3 regions of the Bacillus sp. PK5-006 genome follow, and region 1 is predicted to be linked to each of the others. Evidence: riboswitches for the same ligand, from Rfam matches in the RefSeq annotation. Region 1 holds a riboswitch; each other region holds the start of a gene.

Region 1 (3,282 bases):
CCCCTTATGCACCACAAAGGAGGAAAGATCATGTCGTTAGTGTTTATTGGACTTGGCGTTTTGTTATTGCTTTTACTCATGGTTGTCTTTAAGTTAAACGCTTTTATTTCTTTGATTATTGTTTCTTTAATTGTTGCTGTGTTAGAAGGGATGACACCACTAGAAGCGATTGCTTCTGTCGAAAAAGGACTTGGCAGTACGCTCGGACACCTGGCACTCGTTCTCGGTTTTGGAGCGATGCTTGGGAAATTGATGGCTGATTCTGGCGGAGCTCAACGGATCGCGATGACACTTATTGACCGATTTGGCATCGGAAAAATCCAATGGGCGACGATGCTGACTGGGTTTGTGATTGGAATTGCTCTATTTTATGAAACCGGATTCATTATCTTAATTCCATTAGTCTTTACAATCGCTCAAGCTGCAAGACTTCCTGTGCTGTATGTGGGTATGCCGCTCGTCGCTGCACTTATCACCACACATGGCTTCCTCCCTCCTCATCCAGGACCGACTGCCATTGCGAATGTCTTTCAGGCAAACTTGGGACAAACCTTATTGGTTGGGATTATTTTAGCGATTCCTGCTGTTTTAGTAGGCGGACTTCTGTTTACGAAACTATTTAAAAAAGATCAGTTGCACGCACATATCCCAAAGAACTTATTTAATCCAAAGGAATTCACAGAAGAAGAAATGCCTAGCTTCGGCATTAGCATTTTCACTGCTGTTTTGCCTGTATTACTTATGACATTCAGAGCATTTCTAGAAATTTTCTTCCCATCCTCCCCATTGCTGCCAACTGCTGAGTTTTTAGGCGAACCGGCGATTGCACTATTAATCTCAGTGCTGCTTGCCATCTACACGTTTGGGCTTGGAAGAGGAAAGAGCATGCAGGATGTGATGAAGTCCATCACGGATTCTATCGGCTCTATTGCTATGATTCTATTAATTATTGCAGGCGGCGGTGCCTTTAAACAAGTGCTCATTGATAGCGGCGTCGATCAATACATTGCAGGGATCATGCAAGGAAGCACACTTTCTCCCCTGCTTCTGACTTGGCTCATTGCTGCTGTCCTTCGTGTCTCTTTAGGATCAGCCACTGTCGCCGGTCTCACGGCGGCTGGCATTTCTGCACCACTGATTGGCCTGACGGGTGTCAGCCCTGAATTAATGGTGATCGCAACAGGTGCGGGAAGTATTACATTCTCTCATGTGAATGATGCGGGTTTCTGGATTTATAAAGAATACTTTAACCTATCAATGGCTCAAACCTTTAAAACGTGGACATTGATGGTCACCGTGCTTTCACTTGTCGGACTTGCTGGTGTTCTTGTCGCTGATTTGTTCATGTAGGAAATTAAATTGTAAAAACCATTGACTTTTCCCTGAAAACGTTGAATAATTGTGTTTATTAAGAAAATTGAATCAAAAGGTAACCTTATTAAGAGTGGTGGAGGGACTGGCCCTGTGAAACCCGGCAACCGCTGTTCCTAGGAACAGAATGGTGCTAATTCCTTAAGCAAGCAAATGCTTGTTTGAAGATAAGGCAGAGTTCTCACAGTATATGATGCTCTTCCTTATCTAAGGAAGAGCTTTTTTATTTGATTTTTTAACCTGAAGAAAGAAGGGATTCAGCATGACACAAGTACAAACCATTGGAAAGAAAACAACGAAACCGCCATTCCGCGCAGATCAAGTAGGAAGTTTACTTCGTTCAGAGCGCATCAAGGAAGCACGCAAGCAAAAAGCAGACGGTACGCTGACAGCAGAGCAGCTCCGACAAATTGAAAACGAAGAAATTACACGTATTGTAGAGAAGCAAAAAGAAATTGGGTTAGAGGTTGTCACAGATGGTGAGTTCCGACGTGCATGGTGGCATTTTGACTTTCTTGAAGGACTCGATGGAGTTGAAGGATTTGAAGCAGATCAAGGCATTCAATTCCATAACACAACGACAAAAGCTAGAGGGATCAAGGTAACAGGCAAGATCGATTTTACAGATCATCCAATGCTGGAGGATTATCGTTTCCTTCACAGCATCGCTGGTGATCATACGGCTAAAATGACGATTCCAAGTCCGAATATGCTCTTTTTCCGTGGAAAGCTTGAAGAAGGAGTGTATGACAGCTTAGAGGAATTCCACCATGATGTGGCACAAGCGTATAAGAAAGCCATCCGTGCTTTTTATGATGCAGGCTGCCGCTACTTGCAGCTGGATGATACGGCATGGGCAGTGTTCTTTTCCGAAAAAGGCCACGAACAAATCAAAGCCTTTGGCCGAGAAGAAGATGAACTTCGTGAATCGTTTGCAAAGACAATCAATGAAGCTGTTGCCGACCGCCCAGAGGATTTGGTGATCACGATGCACATTTGCCGAGGTAACTTTAAATCGACATGGGCAGCTGAAGGTGGTTACGAAGCAGCGGCAGAAACAATTTTTGCCGGCTTAGATCTTGATGGTCTCTTTTTAGAGTTTGACGACGATCGTTCTGGCGGATTTGAGCCCCTTCGATATGTGAAGAACCCAAACCTTCAAATCGTACTAGGCCTTGTCACTTCAAAATATGGAGAGCTTGAGCCAGTTGAACAGATTAAAAAACGCATTGAGGAAGCGGCTCAATATGTGGACATTAACCAAATCTGTTTGAGTCCACAATGCGGATTCGCCTCAACAGAGGAAGGCAACCTGTTAACAGAAGAGCAACAATGGGAAAAGCTGCGTCATGTGATTGAGATTGCTGATCAAGTGTGGAAATAGGCGAAAACTTACAGAAAAAGCTGACCTTCATAATAAAGAACCGCTTTTTTAAGCGGTTCTTTATTTTTTGTCATCTCAATCAACTTGATATTAAGTTTAATCGTATTACTTCTATAGTTGAGTTTAAGAAGATATTGAACATACGTTATCTTCTTAAAAACCATTTTTATACTCATAAGTTGTCTAACAAGTTAAGTGGATTGATACATTCAAGTCATCTTCCTAGCCAGAATATCTCCTACTGAAAATCCACCCCAATTATTAGAAATTACAATACTGCTTTTTCCATCGTTCCCTCAAGCAAACCTAAAAGTGTGACTATAGTTTATGGGGTCTCGAAGCTTTGGTTTAAATATATCGGTGAAATCAAATGCTAAGGCAACTCTTTTTCATACCAACTCATTGCCCCCTACAGGTGGTACTAAAAATTCGTTAAGATCCCTGCCTCCTCAATGATATTCACTTTATTAGATAGAGAGTATCGATATAAAAACTTGTCAAAAATTTATTGATCTAAATTAAAAAAA
Region 2 (3,282 bases), 810 kb from region 1:
TAAGTTCACACATTTCGCATAGCATCCGCCCTCGATATTGAAGACCCCTGTGCCAGACCAGCCGTGTTCATCGTCTCCGATCAGCTTGCGGCTTGCGCTTGCAGAAAGCGTCGTTTTCCCCGTACCTGAAAGTCCGAAGAATAGGGCCACATCGCCTTCTTGACCTACGTTTGCTGAGCAGTGCATGGATAAAATGTCTTGCTCAGGAAGCAGGTAGTTCATCACAGAGAAAATGGACTTTTTCATTTCTCCTGCATATTCTGTTCCACCGATAAGTATCGTGCGTTTTTCAAAAGAAACGATGATAAACGTTTCAGAGTTTGTGCCATCTGTTGCAGGATCTGCTTTAAAGTGCGGTGCAGATAAGATGGTGAAAGGTTTTTCGTTTGAAGAAGGTGTTGACCCGTCAGGTCTGATAAATAGCTGCTTGGCAAAAAGATTGTGCCATGCGAATTCGTTTACAACTGTAATCGGCATACGATATCTTTCATCAGCGCCTGCAAACCCTTCAAAGACGAATAGTTCATCACGTTCTTTTAAGTATGACACAACCTTTGTATATAAACGGTCAAATGCTTCTTTGGAGATCGGCTGGTTTACTTGACCCCAATCGATTTTATGTTCAGAGCTTTCTTCTTTGACGATAAATTTATCTTTAGGCGAACGTCCTGTATAGGCTCCAGTTGTAGCGCGGACAGCTCCAGTTGATGTTAAAACGCCTTCATTACGTGCCAAAATCTTTTCAACAAGTTTCGGAACAGATAAATTTTGGTGCGTATTTTCTAATGAGAGCAATGACTGCAAATCTTCTTTTAAATCCACTGAGTTCATAAAAAAACCCTTCCTTTACCGTTGAATTTGTTTGTTTCGATTAGTATAACACATTGATAATAATAGTCTATACTATTTAAAAATTTTTGTGTGTGTTTTTTCATTTCTGCTATGAAAATATGCTTTTTGGTGATGCTAATGGTGAGGAGAAAAAAGAGGGAGATAATTCTTATGAAGCATTGACATGACGCAAGGGTTTAAGATAAGATATCTTATTGAACGGATACTCTTATCCCGAGTTGGTGGAGGGACAGGCCCGATGAAGCCCAGCAACCGGTTTCTTATGAAAAAGGCATGAAAATGCTGAGAAACCAAGGTGCTAACCTGATGCAAGGTACAAGAACACCTTGAGCGATAAGAGTGAAAGGCATGCGATCTCAGACCCTTTCCTCGCAATGAAGGAAATGGTTTTTTTATTTTTGGGATATCATATGAACAAATTGCCAATAACATCTCTAATATAAACGTTTTCAAATATAAGAGGGAACGAGTTCCGTATCATATTGGAGGCCTCATCTTGGGATGATGTGGTCTTGTACAGGAGGAAATAGCCATTATGAGTCAAAATCGTCGTTTATTTACTTCAGAATCAGTGACAGAAGGACATCCGGATAAAATCTGTGATCAAATTTCAGACAGCATTTTGGATGAAATTTTAAAGAAAGATCCAAATGCACGTGTTGCCTGTGAAACTTCTGTTACAACCGGTCTCGTATTAGTAAGCGGTGAAATTACAACGTCTACTTATGTCGATATTCCAAAGACGGTGCGTGACACAATTAAGGAAATTGGCTACACACGTGCGAAATATGGTTTTGATGCGGAAACATGTGCGGTACTTACATCAATTGATGAACAGTCTGCTGATATTGCGCAAGGTGTAGACAAAGCGCTTGAAGCACGTGAAGGAACAATGACTGAAGAAGAAATTGATGCGATTGGTGCAGGTGACCAAGGATTGATGTTTGGTTTTGCCAATAACGAAACCGAAGAGCTCATGCCGCTGCCAATTTCACTAGCGCATAAATTATCTCGCCGTTTAACAGAAGTACGCAAGAATGAAACACTTGCATACCTTCGTCCAGACGGAAAAACACAAGTTACAGTTGAATATGATGAGCAAAACAAACCAGTTCGTATTGACACAGTGGTTATTTCTACGCAGCATGCACCAGAAGTGACGCTTGAACAAATTCAAAGTGACTTAAAAGAGCATGTCATCAGTCCTGTCGTTCCAAGTGAACTGATTGATGAACAGACAAAATACTTTATTAACCCAACTGGCCGTTTCGTGATCGGTGGACCTCAAGGGGATGCTGGTTTAACTGGACGTAAAATCATCGTTGATACGTATGGCGGATACGCTCGTCATGGCGGCGGTGCTTTCTCAGGTAAGGATGCAACGAAGGTTGACCGTTCTGCGGCATACGCTGCACGTTACGTAGCGAAAAACATCGTAGCTGCCGGCCTTGCAGATTCTTGTGAAGTACAGCTTGCTTATGCAATTGGGGTTGCACAGCCTGTATCGATTTCAATTGATACATTCGGAACAGGAAAAGCTTCAGAAGAAAAATTAATTGAAGTGGTTCGTGCAAACTTTGATCTTCGTCCAGCTGGCATTATTAAAATGCTTGACCTGCGCCGTCCGATCTACAAACAAACAGCTGCATACGGGCATTTCGGCCGTCACGACTTAGATCTTCCGTGGGAAAAAACGGATAAAGCCGATACACTTCGCAAAGAAGCATTGGGACAATAACAACATAAAAAACCGCTTATTTTAAGCGGTTTTCCTTTTGATTAAAAAAAAATCTGCAAAAAGCGAAAAAATGTGAAACAAAATCGGACAAAATACTGTCTAATTATAGGTCTACTTTTAAGAAATAACATAACGTGGAGGCAATAATATGTGTGGGTTTGTTGGTGTATTTAATCACCGTCCATTGTCCGAAACTACTGAACAGGAAGAGCTAATTAAACAAATGAACCGTCTCATCGTTCATCGTGGTCCGGATGATGAGGGTTACTTTCATGATGAGCATGTAGGATTTGGATTTAGACGTTTAAGTATTATAGATGTTGAGCACGGAAAGCAGCCGCTTTCTTATGAAGATGAAAAGTATTGGATTATTTTCAACGGAGAAATTTATAACTATGTGGAGCTGAAGGAAGAGCTTGTGAAAAAAGGCTATACGTTCAGCACAGATTCTGATACGGAAGTACTTCTTGCCACATACCGTCATTATAAAGAAGAAGCGGCTTCAAAGCTTCGCGGCATGTTTGCATTTTTAATTTGGGATAAGGAAGCGCAATTATTATATGGCGCAAGAGATCCTTTTGGCATCAAACCGCTTTATTTTACACAAATGGATGAGCAAGTGTACTTTGCGTCTGAACGCAAAAGCTTGATGGCAGTAAGCGAGAACATTTTATTTGATGAGACATCCTTAC
Region 3 (3,282 bases), 1.4 Mb from region 1:
CAAGCTTTGCCTTTGATCCCTCAATGATCCGCAGTCTAGCGGCCGCCTGAGGCTTTTTATCATCATTGTAAATGACAAAATGGGTGGCTTTGTCTTCTAGTTCATCTATTTCGATCTCTATTGGAACTTCTTGTTCTTTGACGAATACTTCTTTTCGAACGTAGTATGCATCTTCTCGTTGTGTTTGTTCTGTTGCGATGACTGTTTTCAAATGTCTTTAACCCTCTTCTCCTAAAATAAATGTTTCATAGACGGTCCAAGATCCGTTCTCTAATTGATATAAAAGGTGGAAGCGATCCACTGTTTCTTCATGGTCAATCTTTCTCAGCTTTAATGTGCCAAGTACGTCTGAATGCTCATCATCGGATAGTTTTTGAGCGACTGTCACATGCGGAACAAAGGCATATTCAGGTGTACCAGCAAGTGGATCGGCGTACAATCTTTCATTGAGCGCCATGATGTCCTCGTTCGGTTCTACTTTCATATAAATGACGTTGTTTACAGGAGCGAATGAACTGAATTTTTTAATACGTAACGTAATAGGAGAAGCATTTTTTGCATAATCTCTTAACGTTGAGACGACCTCAGCCGCTTCTAGATCCGTTAATTCAAAAGGTGTTCTTAATGTTAAATGAGGCGGTATGAGTGCATAGTTCGGATCATAACGCTTCCGGTAAGAGTTCGCAATATCTTGCAATTTTTTTGATGGAAATATAACAACTCCGTATTTCATCATGTTCCCTCCTGAATAAGAAAGTATTTATTATTGTTTATTATAACAAAATTCAGTTGATTAACGAATATGGGAGCATTCTTTTTAACGAAGGCGCAATGAGCGGCTGCCAAAACGTCCATTTATGATCCCCTTCGAATGTCTCAAATAAGTAATCCGCACCAGATTGTTCAAGAAGGGCCTTTAAATCTTCGTTCGGCTGAACAAAATCAAGCACCTGGCCATCTGTTGTTTTCACAGCGGTTTCCTCAAGCCCAATTTGATGGATAATGGCATAATGAGAAAGGGCTGTCGACTGTTTGACGGCTTCTAGAACCGACTCGTCAACGTAAGGGGACTGCAAAATCAGCCCGCCAAATAAAGAAGGATAATCAATGGCTGTCATGAGAGAAATCGTCGCACCAAGTGAATCACCAATAAACGTACGTCCTGATCCAATTTGATAGGTTGGAAAGTGTTGATCAATATAAGGAACCAGTTCATTTGCTAAAAAGCGTTTATACGCTTCAAACTTTGTACCGTCTGGATGATACGTGTTCCGTCTTTCCGTGACATTTTCATAAGGAACACCAATGATAATCGAGCGTTCCATTTCTTTGTTTTGCATCAATTCTTCTGCCTGTCTGCCTATTTTGCCTAGGCGGAAATAATCATGACCATCCTGGGCAATGATGACATGATATGTATAAAGGGGGGAGTAATTGACTGGCAAATAGATCAAAATGGTCATGTCCGCCCCAAGTTCTTTTGACTGTAAGGTTTCTTCTTGAATGATTCCTGTTTTCTTCACCATAATCCATTCCTCCAGCTAACCAAATTCATCATAAAGTGAAACGTTTCCATTCATTGTAACATGAAAAACAGCGTTGTTCCTATATGCTAACATGCAATCAAACCGTATAACATCGATTCTGTTATAAAATACAGAAAATTTTAATTAATCATGACATTTCCCCTTGAAAAATGAGATTTAATGGGTTACAGTATTAAGAATTAGAACAGACAGACAACACATTCTTATCGTGAGAGGTGGAGGGACTGGCCCTTTGAAACCTCAGCAACCGGTATGCATCACTTCATGTGATGTACCAAGGTGCTAAATCCAGCAAGCAGCTTTTTTGCTTGGAAGATAAGAGGAAGCGATTAAACCCCTTCTTCTTATGAAGAAGGGGTTTTCTGTTTTGAAATCAGATTTTTACTTAGGATGGTGTCAAATGACAGAACATGTGGAAACGAAATTAGCGCAGATTGGAAACCGTAGCGAAGAGGTGACTGGCACTGTCAGTCCTCCCGTTTACCTTTCAACGGCATACAGACATAGAGGTATAGGGGAATCTACAGGATTTGATTACATTCGAACGAAAAACCCAACAAGACAGCTCGTAGAGGATGCAATTGCTTCACTCGAAGAAGGGACGGCCGGTTTTGCCTTCAGTTCGGGAATGGCGGCAATCCAAACGATCATGGCTCTATTTGAAAGCGGAGATGAACTCATCGTCTCATCAGACCTATATGGCGGTACATACCGTTTGTTTGAAAACGAATGGAAAAAGTACGGCTTACGTTTTCTTTATGATGATTTTTCAGATGAAGACTGTTTACGCTCTAAAATCACGCCAAACACAAAAGCGGTCTTTATTGAAACACCGACAAATCCATTAATGCAGGAAGCAGATATTCAAAAAATAGCGAAGATTGCAAAAGAATATGGCGCTTTGGTGATTGTCGATAACACCTTTTACACACCAGTCTTGCAAAAGCCGATTACGCTTGGAGCGGACATTGTCATTCATAGCGCAACCAAATATTTAGGCGGACATAATGACGTTCTTGCCGGGCTTGTGGTCACAAAAGGAGAGCAGCTGTCTGAAGACATGTTCCAGCATCAAAATGCAATTGGAGCGGTTCTATCACCATTTGACTCATGGCTTTTAATGAGAGGAATGAAAACACTGGCTCTTAGAATGCGCCAGCACGAGGCAAATGCGAAGGAGCTGGCTGAGTTTTTAAAGAAACAGCCAGAAATTCAAGATGTGCTTTATCCAGGAAAGGGAGGCATGCTGTCATTCCGAGTAGCCAAAGAGGACTGGGTCAATCCATTTTTGAAACAGCTGAAAACGATTTGTTTTGCTGAAAGCCTTGGCGGAGTTGAAAGCTTCATTACGTATCCTGCAACACAAACGCACATGGATATTCCAGAAGAGATTCGCATTGCAAACGGTGTATGTAACAAGCTGCTCCGTTTCTCTGTTGGCATCGAGCATGTAGATGACTTGAAAGCAGACTTGAAACAGGCACTATCACAAGTAAAAGAGGAGGTACACGCCAAATGACCACACACGATTGGACACTCGAAACACAACTCGTTCATAATGCGTTTAAAACAGACCGTTCAACAGGTGCAGTCAGTGTACCGATTCAGCATGCATCCACATTTCATCAAAGCAGCTTCGATGAATTTGGCCAATATGACTACTCCAGATCGGGAACTCCGACACGTCAAGCATTAGAGGATACGATTGCAGCGCTGGAAGGAGGAACGAGAGGGC

What was found. Region 1 has a riboswitch for S-adenosylmethionine ahead of M1D84_RS00865 (5-methyltetrahydropteroyltriglutamate--homocysteine S-methyltransferase). Riboswitches for the same ligand answer to the same signal wherever they lie in the genome.
Region 2: another riboswitch for S-adenosylmethionine. It lies ahead of metK (methionine adenosyltransferase); the one in region 1 lies ahead of M1D84_RS00865 (5-methyltetrahydropteroyltriglutamate--homocysteine S-methyltransferase).
Region 3: another riboswitch for S-adenosylmethionine. It lies ahead of M1D84_RS13105 (methionine biosynthesis PLP-dependent protein); the one in region 1 lies ahead of M1D84_RS00865 (5-methyltetrahydropteroyltriglutamate--homocysteine S-methyltransferase).

What each region holds. Positions count from the first base shown of each region.
Region 1 covers NZ_CP096414.1:181,785-185,066, reverse strand. Annotated here, with positions in the region: gene M1D84_RS00870 (gluconate:H+ symporter) at 31-1,350, shown strand; SAM riboswitch class I at 1,433-1,545, shown strand; gene M1D84_RS00865 (5-methyltetrahydropteroyltriglutamate--homocysteine S-methyltransferase) at 1,634-2,755, shown strand.
Region 2 covers NZ_CP096414.1:987,399-990,680, forward strand. Annotated here, with positions in the region: gene pckA (phosphoenolpyruvate carboxykinase (ATP)) at 1-831, opposite strand, end outside; SAM riboswitch class I at 1,058-1,192, shown strand; gene metK (methionine adenosyltransferase) at 1,388-2,590, shown strand; gene asnB (asparagine synthase (glutamine-hydrolyzing)) at 2,739-3,282, shown strand, end outside.
Region 3 covers NZ_CP096414.1:2,520,917-2,524,198, reverse strand. Annotated here, with positions in the region: gene M1D84_RS13120 (GNAT family N-acetyltransferase) at 1-211, opposite strand, end outside; gene M1D84_RS13115 (YjcG family protein) at 218-733, opposite strand; gene M1D84_RS13110 (alpha/beta hydrolase) at 786-1,526, opposite strand; SAM riboswitch class I at 1,748-1,869, shown strand; gene M1D84_RS13105 (methionine biosynthesis PLP-dependent protein) at 1,948-3,066, shown strand; gene metC (cystathionine beta-lyase) at 3,063-3,282, shown strand, end outside.